Regions from separate parts of the Burkholderia contaminans genome, predicted to be linked through region 3. Evidence: predicted binding sites of a transcription regulator. Region 3 holds the regulator's gene; each other region holds the start of a gene.
What was found. Region 3 encodes HrcA, which represses chaperone genes, less so after heat shock. Its sites were predicted from a motif close to TTAGCACTCNNNNNNNNNGAGTGCTAA; they were not measured.
Positions count from the first base shown of each region.

Region 1: LXE91_RS28010 (co-chaperone GroES) is a predicted target of HrcA. The motif match lies at 3,031-3,057, and genes of this name have one in related genera.
Region 2: rpoH (RNA polymerase sigma factor RpoH) is a predicted target of HrcA. The motif match lies at 1,845-1,871, and genes of this name have one in related genera.
Region 4: groES (co-chaperone GroES) is a predicted target of HrcA. The motif match lies at 5,088-5,114, and genes of this name have one in related genera.

Region 1 is NZ_CP090641.1:2,294,510-2,301,995, forward strand. It holds gene LXE91_RS27995 (hypothetical protein) at 1-92, opposite strand, end outside; gene LXE91_RS28000 (DUF6697 family protein) at 151-522, opposite strand; gene groL (chaperonin GroEL) at 1,055-2,695, opposite strand; gene LXE91_RS28010 (co-chaperone GroES) at 2,708-2,998, opposite strand; gene LXE91_RS28015 (lipase family protein) at 3,142-4,425, opposite strand; gene LXE91_RS28020 (class II aldolase/adducin family protein) at 4,814-5,494, shown strand; gene LXE91_RS28025 (sigma-54 interaction domain-containing protein) at 5,615-6,733, shown strand; gene LXE91_RS28030 (ABC transporter permease) at 6,724-7,486, opposite strand, start outside.
Region 2 is NZ_CP090640.1:643,967-651,452, reverse strand. It holds gene LXE91_RS03080 (cytochrome ubiquinol oxidase subunit I) at 1-212, opposite strand, end outside; gene cydP (cytochrome oxidase putative small subunit CydP) at 202-480, opposite strand; gene rpoH (RNA polymerase sigma factor RpoH) at 848-1,783, opposite strand; gene LXE91_RS03065 (acyloxyacyl hydrolase) at 2,142-2,711, shown strand; gene LXE91_RS03060 (nuclear transport factor 2 family protein) at 2,757-3,140, shown strand; gene leuA (2-isopropylmalate synthase) at 3,284-4,930, opposite strand; gene ybiB (DNA-binding protein YbiB) at 5,311-6,285, opposite strand; gene maiA (maleylacetoacetate isomerase) at 6,474-7,118, shown strand; gene ftsY (signal recognition particle-docking protein FtsY) at 7,204-7,486, opposite strand, start outside.
Region 3 is NZ_CP090640.1:1,829,868-1,837,353, forward strand. It holds gene glnE (bifunctional [glutamate--ammonia ligase]-adenylyl-L-tyrosine phosphorylase/[glutamate--ammonia-ligase] adenylyltransferase) at 1-211, shown strand, start outside; gene recN (DNA repair protein RecN) at 327-1,976, opposite strand; gene LXE91_RS08540 (NAD kinase) at 1,996-2,898, opposite strand; gene hrcA (heat-inducible transcriptional repressor HrcA) at 3,030-4,052, shown strand; gene hemH (ferrochelatase) at 4,200-5,264, shown strand; gene LXE91_RS08555 (RNA-binding S4 domain-containing protein) at 5,349-5,756, shown strand; gene LXE91_RS08560 (hypothetical protein) at 5,728-5,889, opposite strand; gene grpE (nucleotide exchange factor GrpE) at 6,245-6,790, shown strand; gene LXE91_RS08570 (thioredoxin family protein) at 6,801-7,226, shown strand; gene dnaK (molecular chaperone DnaK) at 7,374-7,486, shown strand, end outside.
Region 4 is NZ_CP090640.1:1,974,260-1,981,745, forward strand. It holds gene LXE91_RS09165 (iron ABC transporter substrate-binding protein) at 1-459, opposite strand, end outside; gene efeB (iron uptake transporter deferrochelatase/peroxidase subunit) at 525-1,829, opposite strand; gene LXE91_RS09175 (hypothetical protein) at 1,841-2,974, opposite strand; gene LXE91_RS09180 (carbohydrate porin) at 3,041-4,507, opposite strand; gene groES (co-chaperone GroES) at 5,188-5,481, shown strand; gene groL (chaperonin GroEL) at 5,528-7,168, shown strand; gene LXE91_RS09195 (hypothetical protein) at 7,306-7,486, opposite strand, start outside.

The sequences.
Region 1 (7,486 bases), on a different replicon from region 3:
CGTCGGTGCCGGTCGTGTGCAGCCGCCCTGTCAGTGCGGATTGCATCGGTCCGCGCACCGATCACGTGTTTCCAGAACGTCAGGCCAAGCATGATTGCTCCTGTATGAAAGTTGACCGGGGCTGGGCGCGCGAGGCGCCCGTCAAGCGGGTCAGCAGCGCTTGAGCTTGAGCACGCGCGAGATCTGCCCGGGCGTGAAGCTGCTGTTGCGCACATAAGGCGCGCAGTCGAGCGGTGCGGTGAGCGATTCGCTGACGACGTACTGGCCGACGAAGCGGTACGCGTCGGTTGCCATGCGGATGAACACCGGAATCGCGTCGCGTTGTGCGGCGAGCGTCCTCCCGGCTGCTCTTGCGGACGCGCTGCCGTCGCAGAGGATCACGTCGGGTGCGTGCGGGTTGAGGTCCGTGCGCAGGCAGGCGGCCACGACCTTGCCGTTCTTCGTCGGCAGGAACGCCTGTTTGCTGCCGCCGCACGCGGTGTGGATGAATTCGCGGGTGTACTGCTTGTCGATCTCGAACATGTTCGTGCTCCGGTATCGGAAACTTCCGTCGGCTAAATCAGGTATGCAAAGTAATGAGGCTGGATCGGCATGCGTGATGCGAGGCATTCCAGCCGAACGTTGCCGGGGCGGCGGATCGATGGCGTGTCGTGATACGGGAAATTCCGCGCGAACAAGCTGACCTGCGCGATGCGCGGCTAACGCATCGACGTCGTGTTCAAGCGTGCACGGGAAAGACTACGGCGCGCACCGTCCGCCTGCTGGCAGGACGGTGGCTCGGGAAAAGAGAGACGCAGGCGTCCTGCCTGTCAGGCAGAAAAGCAACTCGGAGGGCGAGGACTTCGGATGCGCATGTGCGTACTCGGTGATGGATCGATTGCGAACACATTCTAGTGAACGCATGCGCGGGCGCAAGTAAAAAGGTCGTAAAGGTGGCGTGGCCCGTGCGGACCGGCGCACAAAATAAAAAACGCGTGACGACTGTCGTCGCCACGCGCAATGGGAGTCTGCAAGCTGGCGCGCATGCCGGCGAACCGGCATGCGCGTCGGGTCATCAGAAATCGAACCCCGGCCCACCCGCACCCGGGCCGCCCGGCGCCGCCGCCGGCGCCGCATCCTTCGGCGCTTCGAACACGGTCGCATCGGTGGTCAGCAGCAGCCCCGCGACCGACGCCGCGTTCTGCAGCGCCGTGCGCGTGACCTTGGTCGGATCGAGCACGCCCGATTCGACGAGGTCGCCGTATTCGCCGGTCTGCGCGTTGTACCCGAAGTTGCCCGAGCCCTCGGCCACCTTCGCGACGACGACGCTCGCTTCCTCGCCCGCGTTCGTGACGATCTGGCGCAGCGGTTCCTCGAGCGCGCGCAGCACGATCTTGATGCCCGCGTTCTGATCGGCGTTCACGCCCTGCAACTCGCGGATCGCCTGCCGCACGCGGATCAGCGCGACGCCGCCGCCCGGCACGATGCCTTCCTCGACGGCCGCGCGCGTGGCGTGCAGCGCGTCGTCGACGCGGTCCTTCTTTTCCTTCACTTCGATTTCGGTGGCCCCGCCGACCTTGATCACCGCGACACCGCCCGCGAGTTTCGCGACGCGTTCCTGCAGCTTTTCACGGTCGTAGTCCGACGTCGCTTCGTCGATCTGCACGCGGATCTGCTTCACGCGTGCTTCGATGTTCTTCGCATCGCCCGCGCCGTCGATCACGGTCGTGTTTTCCTTGCCGACCTCGATGCGCTTGGCCTGGCCGAGTTCGGCGAGCGTCGCCTTCTCGAGCGTCAGGCCCGTTTCCTCGGCGATCACCTGCCCGCCGGTGAGGATCGCGATGTCCTCGAGCAGCGCCTTGCGGCGGTCGCCGAAGCCCGGCGCCTTCACGGCGACCGTCTTCAGGATCCCGCGGATGTTGTTCACGACCAGCGTCGCGAGCGCTTCGCCTTCGACATCTTCCGCGATGATCAGCAGCGGCCGGCCCGACTTCGCGACCTGTTCGAGCACCGGCAGCAGGTCGCGGATGTTCGAGATCTTCTTGTCGTGCAGCAGGATGTACGGGCTTTCGATCTCGGCGATCTGCTTGTCGGGATTGTTGATGAAGTACGGCGACAGGTAGCCGCGATCGAACTGCAGCCCTTCGACCACATCGAGCTCGTCCGCGAGCGACTTGCCGTCCTCGACGGTGATCACGCCTTCCTTGCCGACGCGGTCGATCGCTTCCGCGATGCGCTGGCCGATCGATTCCTCGCCGTTCGCGGAGATCGTCGCGACCTGTGCGATTTCCTTGCTCGTGGTGGTCGGGCGGCTGATCTTCTTCAGCTCGTCGACGGCCGCCGCGACGGCCTTGTCGATGCCGCGCTTCAGGTCGAGCGGGTTGAGCCCGGCCGCGACGTATTTCTGGCCTTCACGAACGATCGCCTGTGCGAGCACGGTGGCCGTCGTGGTGCCGTCGCCGGCCGCATCGCTGGTGCGGGATGCAACTTCCTTCACGAGCTGCGCGCCGATGTTCTGCAGCTTGTCCGCGAGTTCGATTTCCTTCGCGACCGACACGCCGTCCTTCGTGACGACGGGCGCGCCGAAGCTGCGTTCGAGCACGACGTTGCGGCCCTTCGGCCCGAGCGTGACCTTCACCGCGTTCGCGAGAATGTTCACGCCTTCCGTCAGCTTGGCCCGTGCGACGTCGCTGAAAATGATTTCCTTCGCTGCCATGATTTCGCTCCGTTATTGATTGACGACCGCGACGATGTCTTCCTCGCGCAGCACGAGAAACTCGTTGCCGTCCACCTTGACGGCTTGCCCCGCGTATTTGCCGAACAGCACGCGTTCGCCGACCTGCAGGTCGGGCACGATGCGCTGGCCGTCCGTATCCTTGCGGCCGGGGCCGACGGCGATCACTTCACCCTGGTCGGGCTTTTCCGCCGCGCTGTCGGGGATCACGATGCCCGATGCGGTGGTGGTTTCCTGGTCGAGTCGTTTCACGATCACGCGGTCGTGCAAGGGGCGTAGGCTCATTGGTTCGTCCTGTGCTGATCTGTTGAAATTGGCTGGCACTCTTTAACAGAGAGTGCTGACGAGTATAAAAATGCGCGGCGGCGCAATCCAATAACGGATTCCGAAATGCATTCGCGCCGTCGTGCAAAAGCGCGTCGCTCCCGCTATTGCGACACGGCCTGCTGGGCGGCGGGCGTGCAGACCGGGCGGATCGTCTCGCCGGCGAGCACGCGCTTCACGAACGGGATCGAATCGGCGAGCGACGCATTCACGGTGCCGTTGTGTTCGCGGCCCGCATACAGGTGCGCCTCGACCGTCGTGCCGGCCGCGCATGCGTCCTTCGCGAGCGCGAGTTCGAGCGGCGCGAGCCCGTCGTCGGCCCCCGCACCGATGAAGACGGGCGTGGCGATCTTCAGCGTCGGGTACTTGAGGTACGCGTCCCACCATGCCTTCAGCCGCGCGTCGCCGCCGGGCTTCACGGTGTTCGCGTGCGTGAGGTGCGCGAGCGCCGCGTCGTCCTCGAGCGATGCAAGGCAACTGATGCGCGACTGTTCGAGGATCGGCAATGCCTGCTCGGTCAGCACTTCGTCCGCACGCAGCGACGGGTCGAACTGCTGCGCGGAGAGCACCGAGTAGAACTGGTACGCGAGCGTCGGATCGACGCGCTCGGGATCGCGCCGGTACGCGCTCTCGAACTTCGGCAGCGACGCGAGCGTGGCGGGCGACGCGTTGTAGATCGTCCCGGTGGCAACGGTCGCGCGGATCGCGAGTTCGGGCGCATAGGCGGGCGCGTAGCCGGCCGCCGCGAACACGGCCGAGCCGCCTTGCGACTGGCCGACGAGCACGACCTCGTTCGCGAGGCCCGGCACGCCGCCGAGCACCGCGCGCACGCTGTCGAGCAGCGTGTAGCTGTTCGAGCGGTTGTTGAGCTGCGGATTCGGGCCGGGCGTGCCGAGCCCCTGGTAGTCGGTCGCGACGACCGCGAACCCTTGCTGCAGCCACGCGTTCAGGTAACGCACGTCGCGATACGAGCGGCCGAACCACGACGGCGCGCAGATGTCGGCCATCCCGAACGTGCCGTGCGCCCATGCGACGATCGGCCAGCCGCCCGCGGGCGGCGTGCCGCGCGGCACGAACAGCGCACCCGACACGGCGATCGGCGTGCGCCCGGCGACGCCGTCGGTCGATGCATAGAGGATGCGCAGCTGGCGCCCGGCGCTCGCGAGCCCGAGCGTTGCCGGAAGCGGCTCGGTGCGCAGTAGCACGCCGGGCGTCGCCGGAATGTCGCGGTCCCACGTGTAGAACGCGGACACGCGGCCGTCGCCCTGAAGCGGATCGGGGGCGGGGACGCGGCCCGGTGAAGCCGCATGCGAGAGGAGCGACGAGACGGCGAGCGCCGAAGCGAGCAGCGTGCGCGCGGCATGGCCGCGCAGGGGGAGAAGCGTCATGGTCGGATGGATGTCGGTGAAGTCGGATCGGACGTGCCGGGCGGTGCGCGGCGCGGGCCGATCACGACGCAAGTTTCGAACCAGCGCGCGCGTTGCAGCGGCGGCGCACGATGCGACGGGCCATCGCGTGGCGTGTCGGGCCGTCCGCGCATGGACCGGCTGCGTGCCGCGCAGCAATCCGGGCCGGCAGGCTGTTGCTCCCGCAACAGAGGCGCGTACGTGGATCGCAAGGCGCGCGTCGTGCAAGGCGCACGCGCCCCGTCGCGCGGGGCTTTGGCGCACGCATGGCCGGCTGGCACGATTGCTGCTGATCCGGTAGCCGTGCGTCGCGGCGTTCCGACATCGCGATGCGAGCCCATCCGTTCACCCGATCAAGGAAACCGTCCTCATGCCAGTCACCTCGACCATCGACAGCGGCGAACTCGTGGCATTCGTCGAGCGCGCCACGCGCGAATTCACGCAGGCCGAACGCGTGCTGAAGGACACGCGCACGCTGTCCGCGACCAACACGTTCCAGGCGTTCCAGCGCGTGCCGGGCACGGAACTTGTCGTCGCACTGTCGGCGCCGAGCCCGTGGGCCGCGTCGCAGGAGATCCAGCCCGTCGTCGTGACGTTCGACGGCGACGTGCTGCACGGCGACGCGCGCGCGGGCGGCAACGGGCCGCGCTATGCGGACGTGTTCCGTGAGGCGCCGGAAGTCGGCGTCGTGATCCACGTGCACGGCCCGTACCTCGGCGCCTGGGCGAGCGCGCATCGCCCGCTGCCGATCCGCTATGCGCCGGCCGCACGCTACACGCGCGCCCGCGAGATTCCGGTGTATGTCGATCGCCGCCCCGGCGAGCCGCGCTTCATCGTCGACACGATCCGCCGCGACCCCGAGGTGCCGGCGATCATCGAGGCGAACGGCGGCGCGACGTTCTGGGGCAAATCGATCCTCGACGTGTCGAAGTACATCCTGATCCTCGAGGAAGCCGCGTATTTCCAGGCGCTCGCGGAACCGCTCGGCGGCTCGCTCGAATTCGGGCCGGGCGCGCTCGAGCAGCAATGGAAGATGACCGGCCTCGCGTGATGCCGCGCGGCGGCCGGCGCATTCCGGCCGCCGTCATACCGATAGCTCGATGAATTGGTTCGTGGCCGGCGCGCGCCTTGCTATCGTCGAACCTTCCCCGTTCAATACGCCGGTCGTGCCATGGCCATCTTCAGCTTGCCGGACCCGACTTCGCATGCGATCACGATTCGTGCGAAGGCGCTGACGTTCGACGATCCCAAATCGCGGGTGCTGCTCGAGCGCATCCAGCTCGTCGCGCCAAGCGATGCGACCGTGCTCGTCACCGGCGAGAGCGGCACCGGCAAGGAGCTGATCGCGCGCCTCGTGCATTCCTTGAGCGAGCGTCGTGACGGCCCGTTCGTCGCGGTCAACTGCGGCGCATTCTCCGAGACGCTGATCGAGAGCGAGCTGTTCGGCCATGAACGCGGCGCATTTACCGGCGCGATCAACAGCCAGCCCGGCTGGTTCGAATCCGCGAATCGCGGCACGCTGTTTCTCGACGAGGTGGGCGACCTGCCGCTGTCCGCGCAGGTGAAGCTGTTGCGTGTGCTGCAGGAGCGCGAAGTGACGCCGGTCGGCTCGCGCAAGACCGTGAAGATCGACGTGCGGCTCGTCGCGGCGACCAACGTGAATCTCGAAGCCGCGGTGCGCGCGGGCAATTTCCGCGAGGATCTGTACTACCGGCTCAACGTCGTGAAGCTGAGCCTGCTGCCGCTGCGCGAGCGGCCCGGCGACATCGCGCCGCTGATCGAACACTTCATCGACACCTACGCGAAGCGGCTGCGCGTGGCTGCGCCGACGCTGACGGACGCCGCGCGCGCCAGGCTGCATGCGCATGCGTGGCCCGGCAACATCCGCGAACTCGAGAACGTGATCCACCACGCGGTGCTGATCTGCGCGGGCGGCGCGATCGATGTGAGCGACCTGCAGTTTTCCGCGCTGTCGCTTGCGCCCGATGCCGGCGACCCGCGCGCCGCTGCGGCGGCGCCGCCGCGCCGTGCGCGCGACGTGGCCGAGGCGACCGATGCGCTGCGCCACGCGGTGATCGAGCTGCTGGATCTCGGCACGCCGTCGCTGTGGCAGCACATCGAGGACACCGTCTACCGCAGCGTGTTCGACTACAGCGAGCACAACCAGCTGCGCATGTCGCGCCTGCTCGACCAGTCGCGCAACATCGTGCGTGCGCGGCTCGCGCAGCTCGGCATCCTGAAGCCGCGCGACGCGGGCGACGCCGACGCGCGGCTGCGCCGTCAGGCGTGATCGCGCCAGCGCAGCGCGCGCTGCGCGACACGCTCGCATAGCGCACTCATCCCGACGGCGAGCGCCGTCACGCCCAGCACGCAGACCAGCAGCACGTCGGCGCGTGCGCCCGCCTGCGCGTTCTGCATCAGGCTGCCGACCCCCGCGCCCGCGTTGAACAGCAGCTCGCTGCTGGTCGCGGTGATCCATGCGAACGGCACGGCCTGCAGCACGCCCGCGAACAGGTCAGGCAGCGCGCCCGGAATCAGCACGTCGCGCCACAGGCCGGCGCGCGTCAGGCGATACGACTGCGCGAGTTCGACATAGCGCGGATCGACGCGGCGCAGCCCGTCGAAGCTGGCGGTCGTCATCGGGTAGAACGCGGCGAGCGCGATGATGAACACCTTAGCGAATTCGCCGGTGCCGGCCCACAGGCTCAGCAGCGGAATCAGTCCGAGCACCGGCACGTAGCGCAGCGCCTGGAACGCCGGCTCGCCGAGCTTGCGCGCAAGCGTCGAGCGCGCCATCGCCGCGCCGAACACGAGCCCGACCGCGACACCGGCCACGAGGCCGAGCGTCGTGCGGCGCAGGCTCGCGCCGAGATCGGTTGCGAGTTCGCCGCTGCGTGCGAGTTCGACGAGCGCGGCGCCAACCTGCTGCAACGGTACGAATGCGTATTGATGCGCCGCGTCGCCTGACGAAGCGTATTGCCATGCGGCGACCAGCAGGGCCGGCACGACGAGGCCGCGCGCACGGCGGCGCAGCGCCGCGAAC
Region 2 (7,486 bases), 1.2 Mb from region 3:
GTCGTCACGCCCATCGCAAAGTTGATCCCGAACAGCTTGCCCCAGAACTGGGTCATGTCCTTGTAGACCTGCTTGCCGGTCATCACGTATACGGCTTCCATGATGACGAGCAGCCAGGACAGGCCGAGCGTCAGCGGCACGAACAGGAAGTGGTAGAGCGCCGTGATGCCGAACTGCAGACGTGACAGATCGACGACTTCGCTACTTATCATGGTGGTCTCCCTCGGTGGATGCAGGCGCCGGTACCGAGAGCAGCTTCTCGGCGACGGCGGCAGGCGGCAACGACATGTGCTCGGCCTGCGGATGATTGAAGAATGCGTATTTGAGCGACATCAGGAGGATCAGCTTGACGATCAGCACCAGGGTGATGTCGCGGGCGAGGGTCGGGCCGCGTGCCCACGCGGCAATGCACGCGCGCCAGCCGATCGTTCCGGCCGGCCGCGGCGGAGGCGGCGCAGGCTCTTTATTGATCGAGATCAAGGTGATTATCCTGAATCGATTTAGGTGCGATTTGGGGCGACTTTACGTCGGATTTATGACGGCCGTGAAGCTGTTTTAATCCTTTTGCGCCTGACATGCCAATTTTAAAATGACGGCTTTCCGATGCCGAGTGCTGCGCTGCGGCAGACCGTCGCGAAACACGGGCCGAAACTTGAGGCAGATCAAGGTTATGCGGAAGGGGCCCGCAAACGGCCTATTACCTGACGAATCAGGTCAATTAATCCGCACTGAAACGGGCCGAAAAACGTACGAAGAAGCGAATGAGAAGCAGCGGAAATGACGGGCGAAAAAAAACCGCTGCCGGTCGGGCAGCGGTTTTTGATGAAGCGCTCTAATTCGCAGCGATTTACGCGTATTCGGCGAGGGCAGTGCGCATCTTTTTCATCGCGCTCGCTTCGATCTGGCGGATGCGTTCCGCCGACACACCGAACTCGGCAGCGAGATCGTGCAGCGTCGAGCCGCCCGAGCCGTCGTCGTCGACGTGCAGCCAGCGTGCCTCGATGATGCGGCGGCTGCGCGCGTCGAGTGCGCCGAGTGCCTGCGCGATGCCGTCCGTCTGCAGCGTGTCGCGCTGACGCGCGGCCAGCACGGCGGTCGGTTCGTTGTGCGAGTCGGCCAGGTAGGCGATCGGCGCGTACGATTCCTCGCCGTCCTCGACCTGCCCTTCGAGCGCGATGTCGCCGCCCGACAGGCGCGTTTCCATTTCGGTAACGTCTTCGCGCTTGACGTTGAGTTCCTTCGCGAGGCCGTCGATTTCCTCGGGCGTCATCGCCTGCAGGCCCTTCTTGTGGCTGCGCAGGTTGAAGAACAGCTTGCGCTGCGCCTTGGTCGTCGCGACCTTCACCGTGCGCCAGTTGCGCAGGATGTACTCGTGGATCTCGGCCTTGATCCAGTGGATCGCGTACGACACCAGGCGCACGTTTTGCGCCGGGTCGAAGCGCTTCACCGCCTTCATCAGGCCGATGTTGCCTTCCTGGATCAGGTCGCCGTGCGGGAGGCCGTAGCCGAGGTAGTTGCGCGAGATCGACACGACGAGCCGCAGGTGCGACAGCACCAGGCGGCGTGCCGAGTCGAGGTTGTTGCTTTCGCGGAATTCGGTCGCGTACTGGCGTTCCTCTTCGACCGTCAGCAGCGGAATGCGATTGACGGCCTGGATATACGCGTCGATGTTGCCGAGCTGGCCCGGCAACATCGATTGGGCTGCGAGCGCCAGCGAGCCTGCCGATGCGGCCTTGGCCGGCGTCGGGCTCAGGGTGTTCGGGAGGGTCAGGGCGTTGCTCACTAAAAACTCCTTTGGAATCAGGGACAAACCCCCGGTCTCGGATGAGATTCCGGGAGCCATCTTAGCACTCCCGGAAACCGAGTGCTAATTCCTTAGAGCAAGCGTGGGCATCGGAGTTCCCGTTTTTCTATCGAGTAAGTCGAGTCGATAGTCTATTCTGCGACAGGGAGCGCGGAGCGAAGTTCCGTAAGCCGTTGTTTCTGATGGGAATCGGTAGACGATTTCAATTTTTGTCGTTTTGGAAGCAAGCCATTTCGCTTTGTGATGCCGATCCGAAAAGTCCTTTACCATACCATTCAGTTCGCTCGAGCCGGCCGAAGCGGCTGGCTCCATTCAACCCCCAAAGTTGGAGTGACAGATGAACAATAAGAAGAATCGCCGGCCCCGCAGCCGGCTTGCGCTGCACGCGATGCTGGCGGCGTCCCTTCTGGGCGGATCGGGCGCGGCATGCGCGGATCGATGGGGGATCCAGGCGGGCGGCGGTTTTTCGGATCGCCGCGGGGTCGACAAGGCCGACCTCGGCGTGGTGTGGGATCCGGGCTGGAACTGGTGGGAAATCGGCGGCTGGCACTTCGCGTTCGTCGTGGAAGGGCATGCCGGCTACTGGCACACGGGCGGGAACGTCCACGGCAACATCGGCGAATTCGGCGTGACGCCGATGTTCCGCTTCATCAAGAGCGCCGGGGAGGTCCGCCCGTTCATCGAGGCCGGCGGCGGCGTCAGGCTGCTGACGCACCCGACGATCTCGGATCGCTTCTCGATGGGCACCGCGTTCCAGTTCGCGCCGACGGCGGGGGTGGGCGTGCAGTTCGGCCAACGGCAACAGTATCAGGTCGGCTACCGTTTTGAACATGTGTCTAACGCGGGTATCAAAGAGCCGAATCCTGGTATAAATTTCCACCAGTTCTACTTGCAGTACAACTTCTGATCCGCACGCCCGCGCACGGCGTGCGCGTTGCCGAGGAGTCAGGCGATGGCGAAGGTGGTCGATGCGATCCGCGCGCTCGAGCGCGATCGGTTCCGGGCGATGGTGGACGGGGACGGCGAGGCGCTCGACACGCTTTTGTCGGACAAGGTGTTCTTCGTGCACACCAACGGCAAACGCGAAACCAAGCAGCAGTTCATCGACGCCATCGTCGCCGGCCGCCGCCGCTATCGCCAGATCGAAATCCAGTCGCAGGACGTGCTGCCCGTCGGCGATGAAACCTGCGTCGTCACCGGGCGCGCGTTGATCGAGATGGAAACGAACAACGGCGGCCTGGTCTTCCCGATTGCCTATACCTCGGTCCATACCCACGAGCAGGGCCGCTGGAGCCTGTTCGCGTGGCAGGCGACGCGGTGCGCGACCGAGACATGAGCGCGCGTGGCGCTCCTTTTCATGTCCCGACCGAAGCGGCCTTCTGGGCCGCTTTTTACTGCCTCGTGCGGCGCGGATCGCGCGGCGCACGGGCGGTCACGCCCCGCTCGCTGACGTTTGAACCCTGAAACGGAACCGGGCGCTCAGGCCGCCGCGCGGCGATCCGCGCAGTGCCAGGCCGAGCGGTTGATCGCGCTGACGACCGCGTCGAGCGCGGCGCTCGACGCATCGGCATGCAGGCCGACGCCGTGCCGCAGCGGCGCATCGCCGACCCGGCAGCCGACCGATACCGCGATCCGTCCGTCCGTCGTGCGGGTGTGTTCGCACGACGCGACGTTGATCGCCGCGCCGGCGGCCGCCGCGAATTCCGCGGCCAAATGTCGCACGGCCTCGTCGGGCGGGGTATCTGCCGCGGGCGCTGCCGCGATCTCGCGGTTCTGCCAGCGCGCGCCGTTGCCGTGTCGCGCGGCCGGCCCGTCGGTGTCGAAGAATTCGCGCGCGAACAGCGCGCAGATCGCATCGCCCGTCACTTCCTCGCCGGACGCGTCGGCGAGCGTCTGCACCGCACGGCTGAATTCGATCTGCACGCGGCGCGTCGGCGTGAAGCCCATCCCGCGTTCGAGCAGGAACGTCGCGCCGCCCTTGCCGGACTGGCTGTTCACGCGGATCACCGCGTCATAGCTGCGGCCGAGGTCGGCCGGGTCGATCGGCAGGTACGGCACTTCCCAGGCCGCGTCGGGGCGCTGTTGCGCGAAGCCCTTGCGGATCGCGTCCTGGTGCGAGCCCGAGAACGCGGTGAACACGAGGTCGCCCGCGTACGGGTGGCGCGGATGCACCGGAATCTGGTTGCAGCGTTCGACGACGCGGCGCACCGCGTCGATGTCGGAGAAATCGAGGCCCGGATCGATGCCCTGCGTGTAGAGATTCAGCGCGAGCGTGACGAGATCGACGTTGCCGGTGCGTTCGCCGTTGCCGAACAGGCAGCCCTCGATGCGGTCGGCGCCCGCGAGCAACGCGAGTTCGGCCGCCGCGACCGCGGTACCGCGATCGTTGTGCGGATGCACGGACAACACGATGCTGTCGCGGTACGCGAGGTTGCGGTCCATCCACTCGATCTGGTCGGCGAACACGTTCGGGCTGGCGGCCTCGACGGTGGCCGGCAGGTTGACGATCATCTTGTGATCGCGGGTCGGCCGCCAGGTTTGGGCGACCGCGTCGCAGATCTCGCGCGCGAACGTCAGCTCGGTCATGCTGAAGGTTTCCGGCGAGTACTGGAAGGTCCACTGCGTGTCGGGGCGCGCGGCGGCGTGTTCCTTGATGATGCGCGTGCCGTCGATCGCGAGCGCCTTCACGTCGGCCTTCGACATCCCGAACACGATGCGGCGGAACGACGGGCACACCGCGTTGTACAGGTGCACGATCGCGCGCGGCACACCTTCGAGCGCTTCGAACGTGCGGGCGATCAGGTCTTCACGCGCCTGCACGAGCACTTCGATCGTCACGTCGTCGGGAATCCGCTTGTCGTCGATCAGCTTGCGGACGAAATCGAAGTCGGTTTGCGACGCCGACGGAAAACCGACTTCGATCTCCTTGAACCCGATCGCGACCAGCATTTCGAAGAACTCGAGCTTCTGCTCGATGCTCATCGGCTCGATCAGCGACTGGTTGCCGTCGCGCAGGTCGGTGCTCATCCAGACGGGCGCGCGCTCGATGGTGCGCGACGGCCATTTGCGGCCATTGAGGCGGACGGGCTCGAACGGACGGTACTTGTCTTGCGGATTGCGCTGCATCTTCTGGACCTCGGGTCTCAAGTCGCGAGCGAAGACGGGCGGCATGGGCGACGGTTGGCGCTGCCTCGCTCCGCGGCACGTGGACGCGCTGCGGATGCGGATGATCTTCGCGAGTCGGCCGACGGATAGACGGACGAATGCTGACGACTTCGGGTTGTAAAAACTACGAGAGGGGTACTGCGAGGAACTGCTGGGAGGGACCGTGCGGACAGCACACGGCGCTACGACAGCCTTAGGCTAGTCGTAGCGATAGCGGCCGCGCTAGGCGGCCGGAGGTAATTCGGAGGGTGTTCGGAAAGGAACGCATGAGGACAACTCTATGCCAGGATGCGCTCGCGTGTCAAATGCCCTGCGATCGGGGCCGGCTCGCGAGCGCGCCTTCAGCGTGCGATACGGGCGATCTGGACGATCGTCGCGACCTGCCGGGCGACCGTGTCGGGCACCGGCACTTCGCCGCGCAATACGGCGTCGGTCCACGCGGCCGTCGTGGCCGCATCGCGCGATTCGGGCAGCGCGACAGAGGGCGCGTCGGTCGACGAGCGTTCGGCCTCGATCAGCGTGTCGCACACGCCGTCGTGCAGCCAGTCGACCTGCACCTGGCGCCGCGTGTCGGCAACGGCTTCGCCCTCGGTGCCGCGCGCCAGCAGCGCGCCGCCGAGCGCGGCGTCCGGATGGTCGCGGAACAATTGCGCCAGGCTGTCGCGGTACGGCGGGTGCGTGTAGTTGACGAGCCGCAGGCCGGCCGGCGCGAACGGCTGCAGGATCTTCACGAGCGTGTGCGTCGAGTTGCGCACGCCGAGCACGCTGCGCATCGACAGCAGGCGGGCGATGCGCGGCGCGAGCACCTCGATCGACGCGAACGCGACGCGGCGCTCGGCGAGCATGTCCTCGATTGCATCGTGCGACGTCGACGGCGCGATCGACAACGCCGAGAAGATCTCCGCGCTCGTCACGCGGCCGGGATCCCGCTCGACGCCATGCACGAGCACCGGCACGCCTTCGCGCGCGAGCAGCAGCGCGAGCAGCGGCACGAGGTTCGGTTGCTTGCGCGCGCCGTTGTAGCTCGGGATCGACACGGGGCGGAACGCGGCATCCTGCACGTGCACCGGCTCGAACGACGCCTGCGCGGCGGCGAGCATCGCGGCCAGCTCGTCGGCGGATTCTCCCTTCAGCCGATAGGCGATCAGGATCGCGCCCAGTTCGACGTCCGACACGCGCGCGTCGAGCATGGCGCGATAGAGCTCGAACGTGTCCTCGGCGGACAGGGCGCGCGCGCCGTTCGGGCCGCGCCCGATTTCCTTGATGAAGCGGGCGCAAGGGAACGGAGCGGCGGCGGGATCGTGGGAGGCGGTCATCGGGGCGTGGGGCGGGCGGCCGGCGTCGGGCCGCGCTGTGAGCGGTGAGGAATGCCCCGAGTATCGCACGGGTGCGGCTGTCGCCAGGCGAGGCCGCGCGGCGCGCTACACTCTGATTCCCGGCGGTGCGCGCGGGCTGCGCCGCGCCCGTGCCGTCGCCGGCCGAATACGACTACGAGAGACATCCCATGAAGCTTTACAGCTATTTCCGCAGCTCCGCGTCGTACCGCGTGCGGATCGCCCTGAACCTGAAGCAGCTGCCGTTCGACTATGTCCCCGTGCACATGCTGCGAGACGGCGGCGAGCAACTGAAGGACGCGTATCGCGCGCTGAATCCGGATGCGGTCGTGCCGACGCTGACCGACGGCGACGCGACGCTGCAGCAGTCGCTGGCGATCATCGAATATCTCGAGGAAACCCATCCGGAACCGGCGCTGCTGCCGAAGCAGCCGGTCGATCGCGCGTATGTGCGCGCGGTCGCGCTGCAGATCGCATGCGAAATCCATCCGCTCAACAACCTGCGCGTGCTGAAGTACCTGAAGCACACGCTGCAGGTGCCCGAAGAAGCGAAGAACGCGTGGTACCGGCACTGGATCGAGGCGGGCTTCGACACGCTCGAGACGCGCCTCGCGAGCGATCCGCGCACCGGCAAGCTGTGCTTCGGCGACACGCCGACGCTCGCCGACGTGTGCCTCGTGCCGCAGGTGTTCAACGCGAACCGCTTCTCGATCGACACGACGCGCTATCCGACGATCCAGCGGATCGTCGACCATGCGTCGACGCTCGATGGGTTCAAGGCCGCCGAGCCCGGCGTGCAACCCGACGCCGAATGAGCGTGCCGCGCTCGGGCCACGCATGACCGGGCCCGCATGAAAAAGGGCGCCCGAAGGCGCCCTGTGCCATGCGTGCAGGCGATGTTCAGCCGAGCAGCGCGTCCGCGAATTCGACCGCGCTGAACGGCTGCAGATCCTCGACCTTTTCGCCGACGCCGATGAAGTAGACCGGCACCGGACGCTGACGCGCGATCGCAGCGAGAATCCCGCCCTTCGCGGTGCCGTCGAGCTTCGTGACGATGAGGCCGGTGAGGCCGAGCGCGTCGTCGAATGCCTTGACCTGCGTGAGCGCGTTCTGGCCGGTGTTCGCGTCGATCACCAGCAGCACCTCGTGCGGCGCGCCGTCGTGCGCCTTCGAGATCACGCGC
Region 3 (7,486 bases):
GCTGCGCGAGGTCGCGCGCTTCGGGTTGATGGGCGAGGACGAGGCCGAGCGGGTGGGTGCGGCGTACCGGAAGTACCGGAAGCTGCAGCACAAGCTGCGGCTCGATGGCATGGAAAAGGCGCGGGTCGATCCGGCGGTGGTGGCCGACGAGCGGGCCGCTGTCACGGCGCTGTGGGAGCGCGTGTTCGGGGCGGTTGAAACGGATAGTTGAAACGGCCGTTCGATGCGGTGCGGCAGGGTGGACGCGATTGCGCCACCGGGCAAAAAAGGACCGGCGCGTGCGCCGGTCTTTTTGCGTTCGATGAACGGATAACGGGTGGCCAGCGTCAGGCGGCCAGCATTTCCTTCGCGTGCTTGCGCGTGGTCGCCGTGATCTCGAGGCCGCCGAGCATCCGTGCGACTTCCTCGATGCGGCTGGCGCGGTCGAGTGCGACGACGGTCGACACCGTACCGCCACGGTCGTCGGCGCCTTTTGCGACCTGGTAGTGGTGATCCCCGCGCGCGGCGACTTGCGGCAGGTGTGTCACGCACAGCACCTGGCGATCGCGCCCGAGCTGGTGCAGCAGGCGGCCGACCACTTCGGCGACGCCGCCGCCGATGCCCGTATCGACTTCGTCGAAGATCAGCGTCGGCGTCGGGCTTGCCGCGCTGGCGATCACCGCGAGCGCGAGGCTGATCCGCGCGAGCTCGCCGCCCGACGCAACCTTCGCGAGCGGCCGCAGCGGCACGCCGGGGTGCCCGGCGACCCGGAATTCGACCTGTTCAAGCCCGTGCGGGCCGCCGTCGGCGAGCGGGACGAGCGCGACTTCGAAGCTCCCGCCCGCCATCGACAGCTCCTGCATGCTGGCCGTGACGGCCGTGCCGAGCGCCTTGGCGGCCTGCGCGCGTGCCTTGGACAGGTGCTTCGCGTCGGCGAGATAGGCTTCCCGCGCCTTGGCCTGCACCGCCACGAGCGCGCCGAGGTCGGCCGCCGCATCGAGTGCGGCGAGCTGCGCGCGGCGTGCCGCGTGTTCTTCGTGCAGCGTGTCGGGCGGCAAGCGGAACTTGCGGGCGGTCGAGTGCAGCGCATCGAGGCGCGATTCGACCTGCGCGAGCCGTTCGGGGTCGAGATCGACGCGCTGCGCATAGTGAGACAGCGAATAGACGGCTTCCTGCAACTGGATCTCCGCCGGTTCGAGCGACGCGAGCGCGTCGCCGAGCGAGGTGTCGTAGTCGGCGAGGCTGCGCAGCTTCGACACGATCGCGCCCAGCTGCGCGAGCATCGCGTCGTCGGACTCGGACAGCGCGTTGAGCGCACCGCGCACGCCTTCGATCAGGTTCGCCGAATGCGACAGGCGCTTGTGCTCGTTGCTGACTTCGTCCCATTCGCCGGCTTGCGGCGCGAGCTTGTCGAGTTCGGCGAGCTGCCAGGCGAGCTTTTCGCGTTCGAGCTGCAGCTCGCGCTCGTGCGCTTTGGCTGCTTCGATCGCCTGCGTCGCGTCGCGCCACACGCGCCATGCGCGCGCGACGTTCGCGGCATCGGCGACGAGGCCGGCATGCGTATCGAACAGCTCGCGTTGCGCGTCGGGCCGCATCAGCAGCTGGTGCGCGTGCTGGCCGTGGATGTCGACGAGCATTTCGCCGAGCTCGCGCAGCTGCGCGAGCGTCGCGCTGGTGCCGTTGATGAACGCGCGCGACCGGCCGTTCGCATCGATCACGCGGCGCAGCATCACGGTGTCCTCGGTGTCGAACGCGTGTTCGTCGAGCCAGCGCGCGACGCGGTCGTGCGGCGTGAATTCGGCGGTGATGTCGGCGCGGCCGCAGCCGGTGCGCACGACGCTCGCGTCGGCACGTTCGCCGAGCGCGAGGGCGAGGGCGTCGATCAGGATCGATTTCCCGGCACCGGTTTCGCCGGAAAAGACGGAAAAGCCGCTGTCGAATTCGAGATCGAGCGCGGCGACGATGACGAAGTCGCGGATCGAGAGGTGGCGGAGCATGGTGTCGGGCGGAGCGGCGTCAGGACGCCTTGTCGTCTTCGTTCGAGGCGTGTTCGTTCCAGTGCAGCTTCTTGCGCAACGTCGCGTAGTAGCTGTAGCCGATCGGGTGCAGGAACGGCACCGTGTGCTTCGAGCGGCGCACCTCGATCGTGTCGTTCAGTTCGAGCGCGGTGAACGACTGCATGTCGAAGTTCACGTTGACGTCGCGCCCGCCGACGATCTGGATCGCGATTTTCGAATCGTCGGGCAGCACGATCGGCCGGTTCGACAGCGCGTGCGGCGCGATCGGCACGAGCACGATGCCTGCCAGCTGCGGATGGAGGATCGGGCCGGCCGACGACAGCGCGTAAGCGGTCGAGCCGGTCGGCGTCGCGACGATCAGGCCGTCCGAACGCTGGTTGTACATATATCGGCCGTCGACCGACGCGCGCAGCTCGACCATCCCGGAGAAGCCGCTGCGGTTCACGACGACATCGTTGAAGGCGAGCGCATGGTAGATCGGTTCGCCGTCGCGCATGATCCGGGCCTCGAGCAGCGCGCGCTCCTCGCGCTCGAACTTGCCCGACAGGATCACCGGGACGAGCGCCTGCATGTCGGCCGCCGCGATGTCGGTGATGAAGCCGAGCCGCCCGTGGTTGATCCCGATCAGCGGTGTCCTGTACGGCGCGAGCTGACGGCCGATGCCGAGCATCGTCCCGTCGCCGCCCAGTACGACCGCCACGTCGGCGCGCGCCCCGATTTCGGCCGGGGTCAGCGCCGGATAGCCGGTGATGCCGATCTCGCGCGCGGTTTCGGCTTCGAAGACGACCTCGAAGCCCCGCTTGGCGACGCAGGCGGCCAGTGTGGCGAGCGGCTCGGCGATGTTCGGCGTGTTGCTCCGGCCGACGAGCGCGACAGTGTTGAACTGATTACCGGTTTTCATGCCGGCATTACACCATAGCTCGTTGACGAAAAGAACCGGCTGTGCGCAGACGGGGCCGGATCGGGCCGGCCCGCGCAACGGTAGCCGACGCCACTCGCCGCGGTCGCGCGGTTGCGCTAAAATTTTCCACCATGCTAGATCCTCGCGCACGAACCCTCCTGAAAACCCTGATCGAACGGTATATCGCCGACGGTCAGCCAGTCGGATCGCGCACGTTGTCCCGTTACTCCGGGCTCGAGCTGAGCCCGGCAACGATCCGCAACGTGATGTCCGACCTGGAGGAGCTCGGCCTCGTGTCGAGCCCGCACACGTCGGCCGGCCGAGTGCCGACGCCGCGCGGCTACCGGCTGTTCGTCGACACGATGCTGACGGTCGAGGCGCCGATCGACGCCGAAGCCGTTGCGCGGCAGGTGCAGAACACGCTGCAGGCCGGCGAGCCGCAGCAGCGCGTCGTGGCGGCCGCCGCGAGCGTGCTGTCCAACCTGTCGCAGTTCGCGGGCGTGGTGCTCACGCCGCGCCGCAGCCACGTGTTCAAGCAGATCGAGTTCATGCGCCTGTCGGACAAGCGCATCCTGCTGATCATCGTCACGCCCGAGGGCGACGTGCAGAACCGGATGCTCGCGACGCCGCGCGATTACTCGCCGTCGCAACTGACCGAGGCGTCCAACTACATCAACGCGCATTTCGCCGGACTGTCGTTCGACGAGGTGCGCCGCCGCCTGCGCGACGAGATCGACCAGTTGCGCGGCGACATGACCGCGCTGATGCATGCCGCCGTGACGGCCAGCACCGAGGTGCCGGACACCGAGGACACCGTGCTGATTTCCGGCGAGCGCAACCTGCTCGAAGTGGCGGATCTTTCGTCCGACATGGCTCGGCTGCGCAAGCTGTTCGACGTATTCGACCAAAAGACGGGCCTCCTGCAACTGCTCGACGTGTCGAGCCACGCCCAGGGCGTGCAGATCTTCATTGGCGGCGAATCGACGCTCGTGCCGATCGAGGAAATGAGCGTCGTGACCGCGCCTTACGAGGTGAACGGGCAGATCGTCGGCACGCTCGGCGTGATCGGCCCGACCCGCATGGCGTACAACCGCGTGATACCGATCGTCGACATCACCGCGCGCCTGCTGTCGCTCACGCTGAGCCAGCAGTAGCCTGCCGTCGCCAGCCCGATCCTGCCCCGTCATCGTGCCGCGGCACCGTGTGTGCCGACAGTCGGCCGAACGGCCAGCCGACCGGCGCGCAGCGGCCCGCTATAATTGAGAGCCGTCCGGTCCCGTGCCCAGAGCACGTAATTGCCCATGCGTTTCGATCTTGAGCCGCCTTCGAGCACCGCGGCTGCCCATCGCATCGGCGTGCTGCTGATCAATCTCGGCACGCCCGACGCACCCACGCCGCGCGCGGTACGGCGCTACCTGGCCGAATTCCTGTCGGATCCGCGGGTCGTCGAGATTCCGCAGGCTATCTGGCAGGTGCTGCTGCGCACGGTGATCCTGCCGCTGCGCGGCCGCGCGTCTGCAAAGAAATACGCAGCCGTCTGGATGCCCGAGGGCTCGCCGCTGCGCGTGTACACGGAACGCCAGACCGACAGCGTGCGACATCTGCTCGTGTCGAACGGCTATCAAGTGCAGGTCGACTACGCGATGCGCTACGGCAGCCCGAACATTTCGCACGCGCTCGCGCAGTTCAAGCGCGCGGGCGTCGAGCGCGTGCTGCTGATGCCGATGTACCCGCAATATTCGGCGTCGACCACGGCCACGGCCTTCGACGCCGCCTTCGAAGCGCTCGCGCGCATGCGCAACCAGCCCGAGGTGCGCACGGTGCGGCACTACGCCGACCATCCGGCCTATATCCATGCGCTGGCCGAGCAGGTGCGCCAGTATTGGGCGCAGCACGGCCGGCCCGACTTCGCGGCCGGCGACAAGCTCGTGCTGAGCTTTCACGGCGTGCCGAAGCGCACGCTCGACCTCGGCGACCCCTATCACGACCAGTGCCAGCAAACGGGCGCGCTGCTGATGGCCGCGCTCGGGCTGTCGACCACCGAATGCCGCGTCACGTTCCAGTCGCGCTTCGGCAAGGCCGAATGGCTGCAGCCTTACACCGCGCCGACGCTGCGCGAGTTCGGCGAGGCCGGCGTGCGGCGGGCCGACGTGTTCTGTCCCGGTTTCACGGCCGACTGCCTGGAGACGATCGAGGAGATCGGCATGGAAGTGCGTGACGAGTTCCTCGCCGGCGGTGGCAAGGTGTTCCACCGCATTCCATGCCTGAATGGCGCGCCCGCGTGGATCGGTGCGCTCGGCGAGATCGTCGCCGAGAATCTGCAGGGCTGGCCGGTCGGGGCCGCGCAGCCCGAAACCGTGGGTTGAGATGAAACGACCCCCACGCTCATTTCGTTCACTGCCCCCCGAGGGGGCGGTCAGCCTCCTTGGGGCGGCCCGGCGGAGGCTGCGATGAACTACAAGATTTCGACCGAACCGGGCGCGAAGCTGCGCATCGACAAATGGCTGTGGGCGGCCCGGTTCTTCAAGACGCGCTCGCTCGCGACCGATGCGGTCGACAAGGGGCACGTGAAGATCGGCGGCGCGGCGGTCAAGCCGGCGAAGGAAGTGCGCGTGGGCGACGAGGTCGAGATTGCGATCGACGGCATCGTCTGGCACATTGCCGTGCTCGGCATGTGCGACGTGCGCGGGCCGGCGAGCGTCGCACAGACGCTTTACGCGGAAACGGAAGCAGGGCGGGCCGCGCGGCTCGCCGAACTGGAGCGGCGCCGCACGTATCGCGAGCCGGCAGCCGAGTTGCACGGGCGGCCGACGAAGCGCGACCGGCGCATCATCGACAGATTTTCTGGTGGGAGCTGAACATCTGGTCGAACGTCGCCCGCGCGCTTCCGTATTCGGTCGTGCGGTCGGTGACGGCTCCCGACAGGCAGATGGTGGTGGTGCCGGCAATGAGTACCAGCGCGACCACCGAGATCGCAAAGGTCAGTTTCATGGTACTCCCCTCGAGAAGAAGGGTGAAAACGGCGCCAGGTGGATGTCAGGCGACGGTCAGCTAGGGGTAAACACGCTTTTCCGACGCTTGAGTGGAGTGTAGTGCAGCGGGCCTGTGCCAAGCTAGTACTTGCCAGGTAAGCGTTGTTACCGGCCGTTTCGCCCGATCTGGCGGACTATGCGGCCGATGCCCCGGCGTGACGCGCGGTTGTTTCGCGGTATTGGAGAATGCCGGCGAATAACCCTCTTGAAATCGTCGTTTTCACCCTTATTTGCACCAGCAATGTGCGGTGCCACCGGGTATATAACCCGGCGGTTGCCGATTTGGCTTCAACCTCTAATCGACTTTCAGCGACATGGAAAACACGCAAGAGAACCCGGCATCCCAATCGGCCGAAGATATCGGCAGCGAGAAGCAGGCGGCGCAAGGCGCTGCTCCCGCCGCCGAAGCAGCCGACGCGGCGCTCGCGGAGGCTCAAGCCAAGGTCGCCGAGCTGCAGGAGAGCTACCTGCGGGCGAAGGCCGAAACCGAGAACGTCCGCCGCCGCGCGCAGGACGACGTCGCGAAGGCGCACAAGTTCGCGATCGAGAGCTTTGCGGAGCACCTGCTGCCCGTACTGGACAGCCTGGAAGCGGCCGTCAACGATACGTCCGGCGACATCGCGAAGGTGCGCGAAGGTGTCGAGCTGACGCTGCGCCAGCTGACGAGCGCGCTCGAGAAGGGCCGCGTCGTCGCGCTGAACCCGGTCGGCGAGAAGTTCGATCCGCATCAGCACCAGGCAATTTCGATGGTGCCGGCCGAGCAGGAGCCGAACACCGTCGTCACCGTGCTGCAAAAGGGCTACACGATCGCCGACCGCGTGCTGCGTCCGGCGCTCGTTACCGTCGCGCAGCCGAAGTAAGGCCGTCGCGATGCTGCCAGCCGGCGTCGATCCGGCCGCGTTCAACGCGTTCGACATGCAGGCACTGGACGCCGGCACGTTCGACGCGGCGATCGGCGGCGCGGGTGATGCGCTCGCGGTGGTGTTCTTCTGGGGCGTCGACTGCTTCAACTGCGAGATCGCGAAGAAGGCGATGCTCGCCCAGCCCGACGCGATCCGCGCGCTGGACCTGAAGTGGTTCCATTGCAATGTGTACGAACACCACCAGCTGGGGCGCCGCTTCGGGCTGCACGGCGTGCCGACGTGGTTCTTCTTCCACCGCGGCAAGCGGCTCGGGCGCGCGACGGGCTGGCATGGCCTCGCGCAGTTCCAGGCAGCGGTGTCGGCGGCACGCGCGAAAATCGCCGCGTCGGGCGGCGATCCGCCGGGCGGCGATCCGCTAGCCGGCAGCGATTGAAAAAATTTAATATCCGCATCGCTCGTCGGGTCTTGAAAACGGATCGGACGGACGCATTTCGGGAACAGAGTTGAATTCTGGCGCGCGAAACCGCCCCCAAACGCGGCGTTTTGCGCAGCAAACAAGCATTTCTGGAGATTAGGAAAAATGGGAAAGATCATCGGTATTGACCTCGGCACCACGAACTCGTGCGTCGCCATCATGGAAGGCAACCAGGTCAAGGTCATCGAGAACTCGGAAGGCACGCGCACCACGCCGTC
Region 4 (7,486 bases), 140 kb from region 3:
CGAAGCGGGCAACTGCTGCGGCTGGATTTTCGCGGTGTTGTAGATAAGCACGTTCTCGCGCGCGAGCACGCCGACCCAGTTGCCGTCCGCCGGGTTGAAGCGCGCGGGCACCGACTGCAGCGTGGCGGCGTCCGTCTTCGCGAACAGGCCCTTGCGGTCGAGCAGCACGAGCTCCGGCGAGTTCTCGGTGAAGTACACGTCGGCCGGCGTGCGGTCGCCTTCCGCGACGAGCTGCGCGGCGAGCGCCGGGCCTTCGCCCGAGCGCACCTTCACGGTGATGCCGCTCTGTGCTTCGAAGTCCTTGACGAGCTGGTTGACGACCTGCTCGTGCTGCGCGTTGTACAGCGTGAGCGTCGCGGCGTGTGCACGCGCGGCGTGCAGTGCGCCGGTCAGCATGAGCGCGGCGGCCGCCGCGGAAATCAGGTGCCGCAGCGGGCGGCTAACGGGTGAAGTGTTCATGTGGTTTTCAGCAGGTTGCACCCGGCCGGGCCGGGAAGGTGTGCGTTGCCTTGCGTTGCGTGTCGTCATGCCTCGAACAGCGCGGCGCCGATGTACGAACCCGGTTGCGCGCCCGGCGGACACGCGAAGATCGCGCTGCCGACGTGCGTGGTGAACTGGTTCATGATGTCCAGCTTCGCGAGCTTCTCGTTGATCGGAATGAAGCCCTTGCGCGGGTCGCGCTGGTGCGCGACGAACATCAGCCCCGCGTCGTACTCGGTCTGCTGGCGCCACGGCGGCCAGCGCTCGATGTAGAAGTTCGTGCTGTCGTTGTACGAGTACGCGCGGCGCAGGATCTGCGCGCCGTTGTTCAACTGCGGCGACGCGAGACGCGCGTGCGAGTTGTCGGGGATCACCGGGTTGCCGTCCTTGTCGGCCGCGTCGAGATCGAGTGCCTCGAACTCGTTCTTCTGGCCGAGCGGCGCGCCGCTGTACTTGTGACGGCCGACCACCTGCTCCTGGAAGCCGAGTTCCGTGTTGTCCCAGTGCTCGAGCGTGATGCGGATCCGGCGCACGACCGTGTAGGTGCCGCCGTTCATCCATGCCGGGCCTTCGCTGCCGGCCCATACGAATTCGTTCATCGCGGCCGGGTCGGACATCGGCGGATTCATCGTGCCGTCCTTGAAGCCCATCAGGTTGCGCGGTGTTTCGCCGGGCTTGCCCGACGTGAAGCCGGCCTGGCCCCAGCGCATCTGCGTCGCCTTCGCGCCGAGGCGCACGAGCTGGCGCACCGCGTGGAACGCGACCTGCGCGTCGTCCGCGCACGCCTGGATGAACAGGTCGCCGCCGGTCTTCTCGGGCAGCAGCTGGTCGCCGTTGAAACGTGGCAGGTCGACGAGCGCAGCGGGGCGGTGCTTCGCGAGGCCGAAGCGGTCCTTGCCCGCCAGCACGAACATGCCGGGGCCGAAGCCGAACGTGATCGTCAGGCGCGCAGGGCCGAGGCCGAGCGCGTCGCCGCCGTCCGCCGGCGCGACTTCGTCGCCGCCCGTCGGGGCGAGCGGTTGCGCGGTATCGCCGCGCGTCATCCGCGCGGCGGCGTCGGTCCAGGTCTTCAGCAGCGCGATGACATCCGCGCGCTGGGCCGTCGTCAGGTCGAGCGCCGCGAAATACGCGTGGCGCTGCTGCGGCGTCGCGATGCCGCTCTGGTGCTTGCCGTAGAACGGCTCGACGTCGTCATGCGCGAAAGCGGGCGCGGGCGCGGGGGCTGGTGCATCCGCCGCCTTCGCGGCCGGGATCGACGCTGCCGCGAGGCCGGCGGCCACCGCGGCGCCGCCCGCCTTCAGGAAGCCACGCCGCGCGGGGCGTGGTGGCTGGTTGGAATCGTCTGCCATGATGGGCTCCGTTACTTCGCGAGCAACAGCGTGTTGACGTCGTCCGCGACGTAGTAGAAACCGTCGCCTTCAGGTGTCATCGCGATGCCGAACAGGTTGCCGTTGCCGGGGGGCGTCTGCGCCTTGTCGGTGTTGATCCAGCGCGCGTAGATCTGCTTGCCGGCAACCGGGTCGATTTCGACGACCTGGCCGTTCTGCGCATTGGTTGCGAGCAGGTGACCGTTCGGTGCGGTGGCGAGCGCGAGCGGGCGGCGCAGGAAGCCGTCGGCGGTGACCTGGCGGCCGACGCCCGCGCTGGTGTCGCGCGTGAGCGGGTCGTCGATCTCGACGATGCGGTTGCCGATCGCGTCCGACACGTACAGCTTCTTCTGGTCGCCCGACAGCGCGAGGCCGGTCGGGCCGACCAGGAACACGCCCTTGTCGGCCTGCGCGCCGAGGCCGCTTGCGACGACCGTTTCTTGCTTGATCACGGGCGGCTTGCCGGCCGGCACGTCGAGGTCGAGACGCAGTACCGTCGCCTGCTTGTAGATAGGTGGATTGCCGTCCGCGCCGCCGACGCCGAAGCCGGCCATGCTGACGAACAGCGTCGCGCTGTCGCCGCGGTCGACCACGGCCATGTTGCCCCACGGGTCGTTGATGTTGGGCGTCGACCACGTCGACGCGATCTTGCCTTGCGGATCGAGCACGATCAGGCAGCCGGCGCCCTTGGTGTTGGTCGTGCCGTCGTTGCTCGGCGTGCTGCCGACGATCACCCAGCCCGACTTGAGCATCGTCATCGCCGTCGACAGGCCGACGCCCCCGGGGCACGCCTTCAGGTCGCGCGGGATCGACGCGAACAGGCTCAGCTGCTTCGTCGACGGGCGGTAGTTGACGATTGTGCTGCCGGTGCCTTGCAGGTTCGCCGAGTTGTTGAAGTTGTCGACGAGCACGTCGCCCGCCTGGATCGTGCCGGCCGACACCGGCGCGACCGCGATCGCGTACGGGTTCTGGTCGCCGTTGTCCGGCACCGTGTTGACGAGCGTGGTGTGGCGATGCACGGTCTCGAGGAAACCTTGCGGCTCGGCGAGTGCGCCGGCGGCGGCCGTCAGCGCGGCGGCGGCCAGTGCGCCCGTCGCGAGGCGGCGAAGCGGGGCGGATTGAATCATGTGAATCTCCTGGGGAGCGCGCCGTCCGGGCGGCGCGCGAAAATGGTCAGCGTGGGCGCGTCACGCTCAGAACGTGATCGTCGTACGCGCGCCGATCACGAATGTGTTGCGCAGCGGCTGGGTCGCGTCGCTCGGGTTCTGGCCAGCACCGGCATTGAACGTGTACTGCGCGTCGGCCTGGACGATCCACCACGGGTTGACCTGGTACTGGTAGGTCGCTTCGAGCGTCGTCTCGCGGGTGCGCACGCCGTACGGGCCGGTCGCGAACGTTCGCGCGGTCTGGTCGAGGTCGGTCACGTGGTTGCCGACCTGGATGTACGTGACGCCGAGGCCGACGCTGTCGTTGTCGCGGCCTTCGAACGGCGCCTTCAGCACGATCCCCGCGTTGGCCGAGAAACTCACCAGGTTACGGTCACCCGGCGCGCCCATCACGCGCGCGAACACGCCGAGGCTGCGCGGGCCGGTCGGGTCGGGGCGCCAGATCATCTGGTCGGCCACCGCGTAGAAGCTGTAGTTGCCGTGACGCTGCTGCGCAGTGCCGTTCGACGCCGGGTCCGCGAGCGACAGCCCGTCGGTGCCGACGTTCTGGTCCGCGAAGCGGCCGTTGTGATACCAGACGCCGATCTTGTAGGTGCCCGGCAGCCCGTTCGAGCGGCCGGTGTCCATTTCGCCGTCGGACGGCTGGTTCAGCGCGTACTGCAGTTCGCCGATATAGAGCGCGCCGTTGTGCAGGTTGAAGTTGGTGCCGCTCAGGTTATTCGGGTTGTTGCCGAGCGGATCGCCGTCGAACACGCCTGCGAGCGCGGTGAGCTTCGGCGTGATCTGCGCGCGTACGCGCACGCCGAGACCCGCGAGCGGATAGGCGGGGCCGCCGTTGGGCAGGTCGTACGACGGCAGCGCGGGCCAGCCGAACATCGTGTTGACGAACGTGTTCGCATACGTGCTGACCATGAATTCCTGGTCCAGGCTCTGCTGGCCGATCTTCACGTCGACGCGCTTGTCCATGAACGACTGCTGGTACCACAGCTCCCACAGGCGCGTCGTGCCCTGCGCCTCGATGCCGCTCGCAGTGTTGAGCGTGCCGAGATTGCGCGCACTCAGGTTGGTGCCGTGGATCTGCAGCGCGCTGACGTTGAACGTGCCGCCGGGCAGGCCGATCGCCTTCTGCGTGTCGACCGTCAACGTGGCCGTCGTCAGCCCGTCGTAGGCGCCGCCGCGGTTCAGCCCGCCGCGCACGTTCGCGAGGTATTCGCTGGTTTCGGTGATCAGCAGCGTCGCGCCATACTTGCCGAGCCATGGGCGGATGCCGCCCATGTCGCCGAGCAGGTTCTGGCGCGTCCAGATGCCGGTCCACATGTTGGTCGGCTTCGCCTGGATCGCCAGGTCGGCTTCGGGGGCTTCGGGCTGTGCGTCGACCGGCACGGCGGCAAAAGCCGCGCCGCTCGCGAACGATGCGCACGCGAGGATGGCCGCACACGCGGCGGGGCGCATCCGGGCCCGGATGTTGTCTCCCTGGAACGACGCAAACTTCATATCAAATCCCTGGTTCTATTTAGTCTGGAGTCCTGCTTGTCGGTCGCTGTCCGGACGCTCGGCACTGATTGGCCAGCGCATGAAGATGAACGCAACGCGGCGCATCGTAGGAGTGTCAAATGCGAAAGTCAATGTAAACGAGAATGATTCGCATCTAAATTACTGAATGTAATCCGCCTCCTTACGGATGGAGGCCAGCACGTGTTTAGTGCCGAGGTAAACCGTAAATATCGGTGTAATGAAAATGAATGGATCGATGCGGATCGATGGGGCGGGGGGGCGGGGCGCAGGAGGCAGCCGGCGGGCGTCGGATGGCGCGTGCCGGCAGACGGAATCGACGCCGCCACGGAATTTATCAGGATGACGCCGCCGATCGCGGGAACTCCGTGCTTTCCCGGTGTCCAAACGGGGCGCGATGAGATTCCGGGGCCGCGCGGGCCGGCCGGCAAGGCTGGGCGATTCTTTTAGGTATTTGTTTTTAATGGATTTTTGTTGGATTCGTATGCTTTTTTCGTCCCGTCCCCGCCCCGAAAATTCCTCCGGTTTCCCTTCTTGAATTTGTCAAAACCCGTCCATATAATTAGCACTCGCTGCACGAGAGTGCTAACAATTCTCTGCCGGGCGATAAGCCGGGCAGATTCCCTAAGCGTTCTTCAATCTCAGTCAAGAGAGGAGTGAATATGAACCTTCGTCCTTTGCACGATCGCGTGATCGTCAAGCGCCTGGATCAGGAAACCAAGACCGCCTCGGGCATCGTGATCCCCGACGCCGCTGCTGAAAAGCCGGACCAGGGCGAAGTCCTGGCCGTCGGCCCGGGCAAGCGCGACGACAAGGGCGCTCCGATCGCGCTCGACGTGAAGGTCGGCGATCGCGTCCTGTTCGGCAAGTACGCAGGCCAGACCGTGAAGGTCGACGGCAGCGAACTGCTGGTCATGCGCGAAGAAGACATCATGGCCGTGGTCAACGCGAAGTAAGCGTCCACTGACGGTACATATTCCCAAGAATTCAAGGAGTTAGAAGATGGCAGCTAAAGACGTCGTATTCGGCGATTCCGCCCGTTCGAAGATGGTCGAAGGCGTGAACATTCTCGCCAACGCAGTCAAGGTCACGCTGGGTCCGAAGGGCCGCAACGTGGTGCTCGAGCGCAGCTTCGGCGGCCCGACGGTCACCAAGGACGGTGTGTCGGTCGCGAAGGAAATCGAGCTGAAGGACAAGCTCCAGAACATGGGCGCGCAAATGGTCAAGGAAGTTGCTTCCAAGACCAGCGACAACGCAGGCGACGGCACGACGACGGCAACCGTCCTCGCGCAATCGATCGTCCGCGAAGGCATGAAGTACGTCGCATCGGGCATGAACCCGATGGACCTGAAGCGCGGCATCGACAAGGCAGTCGCAGCGGCTGTCGAAGAGCTGAAGAAGATCAGCAAGCCGTGCACGACGAACAAGGAAATCGCACAGGTCGGCTCGATCTCGGCGAACAGCGACACGTCGATCGGCGATCGCATCGCTGAAGCGATGGACAAGGTCGGCAAGGAAGGCGTCATCACCGTCGAAGACGGCAAGTCGCTGGCAGACGAACTCGACGTCGTCGAAGGCATGCAATTCGACCGCGGCTACCTTTCGCCGTACTTCATCAACAATCCGGAAAAGCAAGTCGCCGTCCTCGACAACCCGTTCGTGCTGCTGCACGACAAGAAGGTGTCGAACATCCGTGATCTGCTGCCGGTACTCGAGCAAGTCGCGAAGGCTGGCCGTCCGCTGCTGATCATCGCTGAAGACATCGAAGGCGAAGCGCTCGCAACGCTGGTCGTCAACAACATCCGCGGCATCCTGAAGACCGTTGCGGTCAAGGCACCGGGCTTCGGCGATCGTCGCAAGGCGATGCTGGAAGACATCGCGATCCTGACCGGCGGCCAGGTGATCGCGGAAGAAACCGGCCTGACGCTCGAGAAGGCAACGCTGGCAGAACTGGGCCAGGCGAAGCGCATCGAAGTGGGCAAGGAAAACACGACGATCATCGACGGCGCAGGCGAAGCCGTGAACATCGAAGCACGCGTGAAGCAAGTGCGCGCGCAAATCGAAGAAGCGACGTCGGACTACGACCGTGAAAAGCTGCAAGAGCGCGTGGCCAAGCTGGCCGGCGGTGTTGCAGTGATCAAGGTCGGCGCTGCGACCGAAGTCGAAATGAAGGAAAAGAAGGCACGTGTCGAAGACGCACTGCACGCAACGCGCGCAGCTGTGGAAGAAGGCATCGTGGCAGGTGGCGGCGTTGCGCTGATCCGCGCTCGCACCGCGATCGCAGGCCTGACCGGCGCTAACGCCGATCAAAACGCCGGCATCAAGATCGTGCTGCGCGCAATGGAAGAGCCGCTGCGCCAGATCGTCACGAACGGCGGCGAAGAAGCCAGCGTCGTGGTGGCGGCAGTTGCTGCAGGCCAAGGCAACTACGGCTACAACGCAGCGACGGGCGAGTACGTCGACATGGTCGAAGCCGGTGTCGTCGACCCGACCAAGGTCACGCGTACCGCACTGCAGAACGCAGCTTCGGTTGCGGGCCTGCTGCTGACGACGGACGCAGCTGTTGCAGAACTGCCGAAGGAAGACGCACCGATGCCGGGCGGCATGCCGGGCGGCATGGGCGGCATGGGCATGGACATGTAATCGACTTCGGTCGATGGTGTCCGGAGCGCGCAGCGATGCGTGTTCCAGCCAAAGAAAAAGACCCGCAGCGATGCGGGTCTTTTTTTATGTGCGCGCGGATGACGATGCGAGGTGAAAGTGGGCGGCTGGCACCCGTGCTATTCGCGCGCCATGACCAACGCGTAGTAGGGTCGCTCCTTCACGACGAAACGGGGATCGGCCGAGAGCGTACTCACTGCCGGGGCGTAGCGTGCGCGAGCCTGGGCCAGCTCTGCTGATGACGGTGGCCATTGATGTGCATTCCATAGCAGGTCGACGTAGCTGATGACGACGGCGCGG